Regions from separate parts of the Conexibacter stalactiti genome, predicted to be linked through region 2. Evidence: riboswitches for the same ligand, from Rfam matches in the RefSeq annotation. Region 2 holds a riboswitch; the other holds the start of a gene.
The links. A riboswitch is a leader RNA that binds a small molecule or an ion and turns the genes downstream of it on or off. The one in region 2 is predicted to bind cyclic di-AMP.

Region 1: it holds a riboswitch for cyclic di-AMP, as region 2 does, so the genes downstream of both, R7226_RS12795 (transglycosylase family protein) here and R7226_RS29250 (NlpC/P60 family protein) in region 2, are expected to answer to the same signal.

The regions. Positions count from the first base shown of each region.
Region 1 is NZ_JAWSTH010000029.1:17,801-22,439, reverse strand. Features, by position in the region: gene R7226_RS12800 (M3 family oligoendopeptidase) at 1-1,815, opposite strand, end outside; cyclic di-AMP (ydaO/yuaA leader) riboswitch at 1,940-2,126, shown strand; gene R7226_RS12795 (transglycosylase family protein) at 2,136-2,831, shown strand; gene R7226_RS12790 (helix-turn-helix domain-containing protein) at 2,845-3,561, opposite strand; gene R7226_RS12785 (ATP-binding protein) at 3,702-4,592, opposite strand.
Region 2 is NZ_JAWSTH010000145.1:3,278-7,916, forward strand. Features, by position in the region: gene R7226_RS29240 (cell wall-binding repeat-containing protein) at 1-1,092, opposite strand, end outside; gene R7226_RS29245 (DUF3352 domain-containing protein) at 1,154-2,764, opposite strand; cyclic di-AMP (ydaO/yuaA leader) riboswitch at 2,864-3,011, shown strand; gene R7226_RS29250 (NlpC/P60 family protein) at 3,014-3,697, shown strand; gene R7226_RS29255 (PspA/IM30 family protein) at 3,787-4,575, shown strand; gene pspAA (PspA-associated protein PspAA) at 4,572-4,639, shown strand, end outside.

The sequences.
Region 1 (4,639 bases), on a different contig from region 2:
CCCGGCGGCGACGGCGGCCTGCTCGGCCTGCTCCAGCTGCTCCTCGACGAGCGCGAGGCCGGCATCCCAGAAGCCCGGGTCGGTCAGGTCGAGGCCGACCAGCCTGCCCAGCTCCTCCGGCGCCAGCGAGCCGCCGGCCGACAGCATCTTGAGGTAGTCGGGCACGAACGACGCGCCCTCCTGCTCGTAGCGACGGTAGACCGACAACGCCAGCAGCTGCCCGTAGGCGTACGCGTAGACGTAGCCCGGCGTGTTGATGAAGTGGGGGATGTAGGACCACCACGTCTTGTAGCCGTCGGTGATCTCGACGGCGTCGCCGAACAGCTCCTCCTGCGTCTTCTCCCACAGCGCGCCGAACTGCTCGACCGGCAGCTCGCCCTGTTCGCGGCGGGCGGTGTGGATCTCCTGCTCGAAGTTGTGCATCGCCGTCTGGCGGAAGACGGTCGCGATCGCGCCCTCGATCGACTCAGACAGCAGCGACAGCCGCGAGGCCGGCGTCGCGGCGGCGTCGAGCAGCCGGCCGAAGACGAGCGTCTCGCCGAAGACTGACGCCGTCTCCGCGAGCGTCAGCGGCGTGCTCTGGTGGAAGACGCCCTGCGGCGCCGCGAGCGCCGCGTGGACGCCGTGGCCGAGCTCGTGCGCGAGCGTCAGCACGTCGCGGCGGCGGGCGGTGTAGTTCAACAGCACGTAGGGGTGGGCTGACGGCACGGTGTAGGAGCAGAACGCCCCGCCGCGCTTGCCGGGCCGCACCGGCGCGTCGATCCACTGCTCGTCGAAGAACCGTCTCGCGAGCGCGCCGAGGTCAGGCGTGAAGGAGCCGTAGGCGTCGAGCACCAGCTCGCGCGCCTCGCTCCAGGTGAAGCGCTCGTCGGTGTCGGAGACGGTCGCCGCGCGGTCGTAGTCGGCGAGCTTGTCGACGCCGAGCAGTCTCGCCTTCAGCTTGTACCAGCGCTGCGGCACGTCGAAGCGGTTGCGCACGGCGGTGACGAGCGCCTGGACCGACTCGTCGCTGGCCTCGTTGGCGAGGTTGCGCGCGGTCAGCCAGTTGGGGTAGCTGCGCAGGCGGTCGTCGACGGCCTTGTCATGCAGCAGCGTGTTGAAGATGTAGGCGCGCGTGCGCAGGCCCGGCTTGAGCGCCTCCGTGACGGCCTCGGCGGCGCCGCGGCGCTCATCGCGGTCGGGGCCCGACAGCAGCGCCAGCGCCTGCTCCAGCGAGACCTTCTCCTCCTGCGCCGGCAGCTGCACCTCCAGTGCCGACATCAGCTCGGCGAACAGGCGCGTCCACGCGCTCGCGCCGCTGATCCCCTTCTCCGCGAGGATCCGCTCCTCCGGCTCGGTCAGCAGGTAGGGGCGGTAGCGTCGCTCGGTGCGCAGGTAGTGGGCGAAGAACTCGTTGCCCTCGCCGCTCAGCAGCTCCTCGGCACGCTCGTCGGGCAGTTCGGCCCACTCCAGCTCGAAGAACAGCAGCGAGGTCTGGATCGCCGTCGCGCGCTCCTGCACGTGCTGGAGCAGCGCGCCGATCGCCGGATCGGCGGTGTCGACGGCGAAGCGCAGCGAGGCGTACGAGCCGGCGCGGCCGACGAGGTCGTGCAGCTCGGCCAGCTCGGTCATCGCGGCGCGCAGGCCGGCGGCGTCGAGCTCAGACAGTCTGCCGGCGTAGCGGGCGGCGAACGCCTCGGCACGCTCGGCGCCTTGCGCGAGCAGGCTGCGAACGCCCTCCTCGCCCTGTCCGTCGACGAGCGGGTCGAGGTTCCAAGCGACGCCGGCGACCTCGTCGTCCGCGGGCTCCTGGTTGGTGGCGGCAAGGGTCGTCATCGGCTCAGCTTAGAACCTGCTCCAAAAGCCCGCCGGCGAGCCTGCAATCTCGCGTGCAGGGGCAGGGGCGACGGCCGTTGCGGCGGCGCCCGCCGCGGCGATCTGCGATTCTGTCCGCTCAGACAGACGCATATCGCCGAGTTCCTGTCGTCCTGGACGACGGGGAGCGGGGGACCCACTCGGGCCGGATCCGTCCGGCCCACGGGGCGAATCGCCACCAGCCACTCCGCCATCGGAGGGCTTCGGAGGCGTAGCGCATCTTTCAGCGCGAGCCCGTCAGCTCACCTCGTAGGCATCGAAAGAGACCACATGGAGGTTCCATGCCTGCGACCTGTCCCGACGTGGACGCTGACGACCTTTCCCGCGGCGAGCGCTTCGAGCGCTCGCGAGAACGCTCGCACGCGCGGCGCCTGCTGGCGCTGCGCCGCCGACGCCGTCAGCGCGGCTCGCGCAGCCTCGCGGTCGTGCTGGCCGCGGCGCTGACGATCGGCAGCGGCGGCGCCTTCGCGGCGACGGCCGGCGACGGCGGCGGCTCCAGCGGCGTGCTCAAGCGCGGCAGCAGCGGGCCGGTCGTCGTGCAGTTGCAACAGAAGCTCGGGATCCCGGCCGACGGCGCCTTCGGGCCGCAGACGGAGAAGGCGGTGCGCCGCTATCAGGGTTCCAAGGGCCTCGAGGTCGACGGCGTCGTCGGCTCCCAGACGGCGCAGTCACTCGGGATCAGCCTCGCGACCGCGAAGGCGCAGTCGCTGCGCAGCAGCGGGGGCGGGGGCGGGGGAGGCGGCAACGTCAAGCTGCCGGCGATCCTCGACTCGATCGCGCAGTGCGAGTCCGGCGGCGACCCGCGCGCGATCTCGTCCGACGGGACCTACCGCGGCAAGTACCAGTTCGACCGCTCGACGTGGGCGTCGTACGGCCCCGCCGGCGATCCGGCGCGCGCCTCCGAGGCCGAGCAGGACCGTCGCGCGCTGAAGCTCTACAAGGCCCGCGGCACGTCGCCGTGGCCCAACTGCGCATAGCTCGCCCGTCGAGCTAGTCGATCCCCGGGGCGCTCGCGGGCGGGTCGCCCCGGAGGATCCAGGCGCCGTCGTCGCGGCGCTCGACGACTCTGCGCCGCGTCAGGTCCGACAGCGCCGTCGTCACCGACGGCCGTTGAGCCCCGATCAGCCGGCCGAGCACCTGATGGGTCAGCGGCAGCTCCAGCACGACGCCGTCGGGGCTGACGCGACCCCAGCGGTCGGCGAGGCCCCAGAAGAGCAGCTCCAGACGGGCGTCGACGCGCGTCAGGTGGCTCGTCGCCTGCGATGTCGCCAGCTCGGCGGAGCGCCGCACCGCGCGCGCCGCGACGGCGCTGACGAGCTCCGGCCAGCGGCCGAGGATCGCGGTGATGCGACGGTCGAGCACCGCGAGGCGGACCGGCTGCAGCGCCGTCCAGACGACGTCGGGGCGGACCGTCACGACCTCGCGCTCCCAGTCCCACGGCCGCAGCAGGTCGCCGCGGCCGAGCAGCTCGGTGCAGGCGGCGCGCGCGAAGGTGACGTCCCGCATCAGCAGCCCGTCGAGCACGAGCAGGCCGAAATGGCCGCTGCCGCCGTCGGCCGGCCTGGTCGGTTCCCAGATCCCGGGCGCGACCGTCTCGACCGCAGCGATCGCGTGGCGCGTGGCGAGCTGCAGGCTCGTCGGATCGAGCCCGGCAGCAAGCTCGGGGTCCTCCTCGAGGACCCGTACGAAGGCGTTCCCGCTCGACATCGGGAAACAGCGTATTGGCGTACGGACAACACTGCCACAGCGAACCGTCTTGACGTGGCGTCTGACAGTGCGTCAGAAATCAGTGCGTGGGCGCGCGTGGTGGAACGTGGTTCCGGGCGCGCCCGCTCCGAACGGGGCTCTCAGGCGCGCGAGGCCAGGCGTGCGCGCAGACGCTCGCCGCCGTCGGCGACCGCTTCGACGTCGAGCTCGTCGGTGAGACGCTCCAGCAGGCAGCCGAGCCCGGGCAGCTCGGTGTCGCGCACGAGCTGCTGCGCGCCGCCCAGCACGAGCGGCCCGATCAGGAGGTCGAAGCCCTGCTCGTGCTCGTCGATCGCGATCTGCGCGTTGCCGCTGCCGTCGAAGGCGTGCGCGCCGGCGGCGCCGGCGATCGCGTCGCTGACGATCTGCGCGTCGGAGAGGCGGTCGATCGAGAAGTCCGCGCGGGCGGCGACGAGCGAGACGACACGGCCGAGCACGGCGGCCGAGTGGTCGCCGGGGGCAAGCGTCAGCGCGACCCCCTGCGGCGGCGCGACGGCGTCGCGTGAGAGCTGCACGAGCAGCGGCGGCGCCTCCTCCTCGAGGTCGAGGTCGAACGCCATCTTCACCTCGGTGCCATGGCGGCCGCCGGCGATCCCGAACTCGTCCGACAGCGAGGCGATCAGCGCCAGGCCGAAGCCGAGCGGCGGACCGTCGCCCTCGGAGGGCAGCGGTCGCAGGCCGTGGCCGCGGTCGCGCACCGACACCACGAGCCGGTCGTGCTCGACCGACATCGCCACGTCGAGCGGGCCGTCGTGGTTCTCGTAGGCGTGCACGACGGCGTTGGTGCACGCCTCCGTGATCGCGATCTTCATGTCGGCGGCGCGCGCCGGGTCGATCCGCAGGCTGTCGGCGAGGCCGGCCAGCGCCTGTCGCACGAGCGCGACGTTGGCAGGGACCGCGGGCAGGCTGAAGCGGACGTCTGGACCCCCGCCTCCGGCGGCGGGTGGAGACGTGCTTCCCGTCGCCGTAGAGGTGCTGGTGCCTTCGCTCACGTCATCACCCCGTATGAGCGCTGGCGCGCATCGTCAAACCTGCATGT
Region 2 (4,639 bases):
ATTGTAAACGCCGCGGACCGGATCGCGTTCGTAGCCCGGTTGGATGTCCAGCAGGTACTCGCCCAGCGGCAGCGGCAGGGTCGTCGCGTCGTCGAGCAGCAGCAGCGGTCCGTAGGTGCCGCTCGCCGACAACGGCGCCGCGGCGGCGGCGTCGGCCGGGCGTCTGTCGTTGGCGAAGACGAGCCCGTGACCGGGGTCGACGACGCCCCAGCCGAAGCTGCCGTCGCTGTACCGCGCGAAGGCGATCGCGTTTCTGACGGCATCCTCGCCGGAGATGCGCGTGACTCTCCCGAGCCCTCTCAGCGCTCTCTCGACTCTCGCGCTGATCACCGTCTCAGGCCCGAGCAGGTACATCCGCGGTCTGCCGTGCGCCTGCAGCGCGGCGAAGGTCGCGCCCGGGATCGTGTCTCTGCTGACGAACAGGATCGGCGTGCCGCTCTTGGCGGCGTAGGCGGCCGCCGGCATCGCGAAGGCGGGGTCCTCGCTGGAGACGACCATCACCGTCTTCGTCGCTCTGCCGGAGGCGGCCGACTGGAATCTGTCGACGGCAGCCGCCAGCGCCGCCGGGTCGTCGCCCTCGATCGTCGTCGAGCGGAAGCCGGCCGGCGCCGGCGTGTCGGAGCCGACGCGCACGACCTGCATCCCGCCGAGCGGGCTGACGCCGGTCGGCGCGAGCGCTCTCAGCGCCTCCTCGCTCGCCTCCGGCAGCGATCTGCCGTCGCTCAGGAGGATCGGCGCCCGCAGCGGTCTGCTCATCAGCACCGCGGCGGCCAGGCCGGCCTGCCACGAGTCCTGGTCGACGACCGCGACCGCCGGCGGCTGCGTGTTGGGCGCGCCGCCGGGGTAGACGGCGCGGGCCGCGGCGGCGGCGCTGGCGATCGAGTCCGAGCCGCCGACGCGCGTCGTGTTCTTCGTCGCGAAGCCGGGGAAGCCGAGTTGCTGCACAGCCTCCGGCTCGTCGCCGCTGGAGCCGATCTGCGGCGTGACGATCGTGGTCGTCTTGCCGCCGTCGTCGTCACCGCCGCCGCAGGCGGCGAGTCCGGTCGTCAGTGACAACAGCAGTCCGGCGAGGGCGAGGCGGCGGCGCAACATCGGCCCCGCACCATAGCCCGCCGCTCGCCGGACCGAGTCGATCAATTGTGAAGCGCCCGCGTCACGGCGTCGTGTCGTCGCCCGCGTCGTCGTCGGGGTCCTGCAGGTTGAGCACGAGCTTCGCGGAGACGCGATCGCCGTCCTGCTTGGTGCCGGCGACGATCGATCTGTACGCCGAGACGTAGCTGCGGATCTCGGCGAAGTCCGGATCCTGATCGACGCCGAAGCCCTCCAGCAGCGACATCAGCGGCCCCGGCACGAGCAGGAAGCCGGCCTCGTAGCCGTCGCCGAGCGACTCGATCGCCGACTTGCCCGGCTCGGTCTCCGACAGCGGCGACTCCGGATCGAGCGCCTCGCGCGCGGATGCGACGCCGAGGCCGAGCGCGAGCTTGTCGCCGTCGGCGAGCAGCGCCAGCGGCTGCGGGACCTGCGGGAAGTGCAGCTGGAAGCCGTGGCCGCCGCCGGTCGTCGGCGTCGTCGAGAGCCCGGAGCGCTTGGCGAAGCGCTCGATCCCGTCGACCGCCCGCTCGGTCGCGGCGGGGTCGCTGGAGCCGAGCACGATGCCGGCCGCGGCGTCGGTCAGCGAGGTGCCGCCGACGAACGCGGCGACGCCGTCGAGCCAGCCCAGCAGGTCGGCGTCGAGGTCGAGGCCGAGCAGGTTGCGGACCTCGGTCGCGGCCATGTCGTAGACCTCCGACTGTCTCAGCTGCTGGGTGATCGTCTCGCCGTCCAGCGGCGCGGCCAGCGCGGCCCACGCCTCGCCCGGCAGATCGCCGAGCGCGACGGCGCTGTCGCCGGCCGTCGGCAGCTCGGCCGAGCCGGAGGCGAACTCGAAGACGACCTGATCGGCGCGCGCGGTCAGCGCCATCGTGATCGGCTCGCTGCCGAGCGCTCTGTCGAGCTGCTCCTCCTGGCCCTCGAGCGCGCCTCTCAGCTCGGGATCGGCGAGCGCCTGCTCTCTCAGCAGCTCGACGATCATGCGCGGCTCCGCGTAGCCCCACGCGAGGCGGTCCTCGGGCAGCCCGTCGGCAGCGTCGGTGAAGCGCTCCTCGTCGGCCAGCGATCTGCCTCTGGAAGCGGCGACCGCAGCTCTGAAGCCCTCCTCGGTGCCGCCGACGAGGTAGTCGTCGACGAAGCCGTAGGCCGAGCCGTCGTCAGCGTCGACGGTGTACTCGACGCCCTCGTAGGTCGCTCTTCTGTCGGCCGGGTCGACGTCTCTCGCAAGCGCTCTCTCGGCCGCCGCCTGATCTCTGACCTCGATGATCACCGCGCCGTCGGGCGACTCCGCCTCGGCCGGGTTCTCGATCAGCAGGAAGCCGCCGATCGAGTCGCCGAGGAACGGGTCGATCTCCTCGGAGAAGAAGTTTCTGTCGGTCTCCTCGAGTCCCTCGTCGAGCAGGCGCCGCAGCTCTCTGCCGGGATCGGTCACGCGCAGCATCCGTCTCGCGGCGGTGAGGACCCCCTCCTCGACGTCGCCCTCGGGGCGCACGAGCACCTCGCCGTACGCGATCGCGTTGGACGGCGCGAGCGTCGCGGGGCCGTCGGTGGGGGCGGCGGCCTTCTGCTCCTCCTCGCTGCCGCAGGCGGCCAGGGTGCAGGTCACGAGCAGCAGCGGCACCGCGGCGGCGAACGGCCGCGTCCGGCGCCTAAAGAGAAGATGAGAGAGGGACATGCGGCGGAATCCTAGGGGCCCGCGACGACATCAGACCGCAATACGCGGGAATTTCCATATTCGCGCAGGGTTGACGTAACGCCGGAGCGATCCCTAGGATGCCGCCCAACGCCGAATCCGGGGCCCGAAGCCCTGGACCGGGGGACCCAAGTCGTTTGGGGCTAATTCCGCGGTACATCCGTGGGAGGCGCCGGCTCTTTCCGCGCCAGCCCGACAGCTAACCCCGGAGGCCGACGAAAGAGGAAGCTGTTGCGCGCACGGACCCTGGTCGCGCTGGGTCTCATGACGGTCACGGCCACCTGGGCCCCCGCGGCGAACGCGGCGGTCTCGGGCGGAGCTGGCGTCACGAGCGAGGCGACGACGAGAGCCCCCAAGGGCAAGAAGGCGGCCAAGAAGAAGAAGGCCCCTGCCGCCGCCCCGCAGGTCCAAGAAGCGCAAGAGCAGGAGGCGGCTCCGCCTGTCGGCAGCGGCGGCGGCGCCAGCGCCGACTACGTCCCGCCGGCCGACACCCGTCCGACCGTCCCGGGCTCCCGCGCCGTCTTCAGAGACGGCATCGCGTACGCCCCCGCGGCGGCTCCGGTCGAGGTGCAGGAGGCCGTCTGGGCGGCCAACGATCTGCTCGGCAAGCCGTACGTCTACGGCGGCGGTCACAAGAGCTTCCGCGCCGCCGGCTACGACTGCTCCGGAACGGTCTCCTACGCGCTCAACGGCGCCGGCCTGCTCGACAGCCCGCTCGACTCCTCCAGCTTCATGTCGTGGGAGGAATCCGGCAGAGGCACGTGGATCACGGTTTACACGAACCCCGGTCACGCCTTCGTCGTGATCGCCGGCCTGCGGCTCGACACCAGCGGTCCCGGCGAGTCCGGCCCGCGCTGGCGGCCCGGCAAGTACTCCACGCGCGGCTTCAAGTCGCGCCACCCCGAGAACTTCTGAGCTCCGTACGGTTCGCCGCCCTTCGGCGGCGAGCCTCGCTCGGTAGGCTTGATCTTCTGATCCACGTCCCTGTCCTAGGAGGATCCTGAATGGCCGGCCTGTCCGGGCGCTTCTCCACCGTCGTCAAGTCGAAGATCTCGAAGCTGCTGGACAAGGCAGAGGATCCTTCAGAGACGCTGGAGTACAGCTACCAGAAGCAGATGGAGCTGCTGCAGAACGTGAAGAAGGGGCTCGCGGACGTCGTCACGTCCAAGAAGCGCCTTCAGCTGCAGTCGCAGAAGATGGAGCAGCAGGTCGTCAAGCTCGACACGCAGGCGCGTCAGGCGCTGGCGGCCGGCAACGAGCCGCTCGCGCGCACGGCGCTCGAGCGCAAGGCCGCGATCCAGGGCGAGCTGCAGGGTCTCGACACGCAGATCGCCGAGCTCGAGCAGCAGCAGCAGTCGATGATCGACAACCAGGCGAAGCTGCAGTCGAAGATCGAGGCGTTCCGCTCCAAGAAGGAAGTCGTCAAGGCGCAGTACTCCGCGGCCGAGGCGCAGGTGCGGATCTCCGAGGCGGCGACCGGTGTCGGCGAGGAGATGGCCGACGTCGGCCTCGCGATGCAGCGCGCGCTCGACAAGACCGAGAACATGCGCGCCCGCGCGGGTGCGATGGACGAGCTCGAGAAGGCCGGGGCGTTCGACGACCTGACGCAGCTCGGCGACGGCACGGACGACATCGACCGCCAGCTGGCGCAGCTCGGTTCCGGCGGAGCGGTCGACAGTGAGCTGGAGAAGCTGAAGGCCGAGCTCGGCGGTGGCAGCGCGCCCGCGCCGGAGCTGGGCGCCGGCGACACGGCCGCCGGGGACGCTCCGGCCGGCACGGAGAAGCCGGCATGATCGTCCGCATCTCGGGCGAGGGCCAGTACAAGCTGGCCGACGAGGTCGCTGACCGCCTCAACCA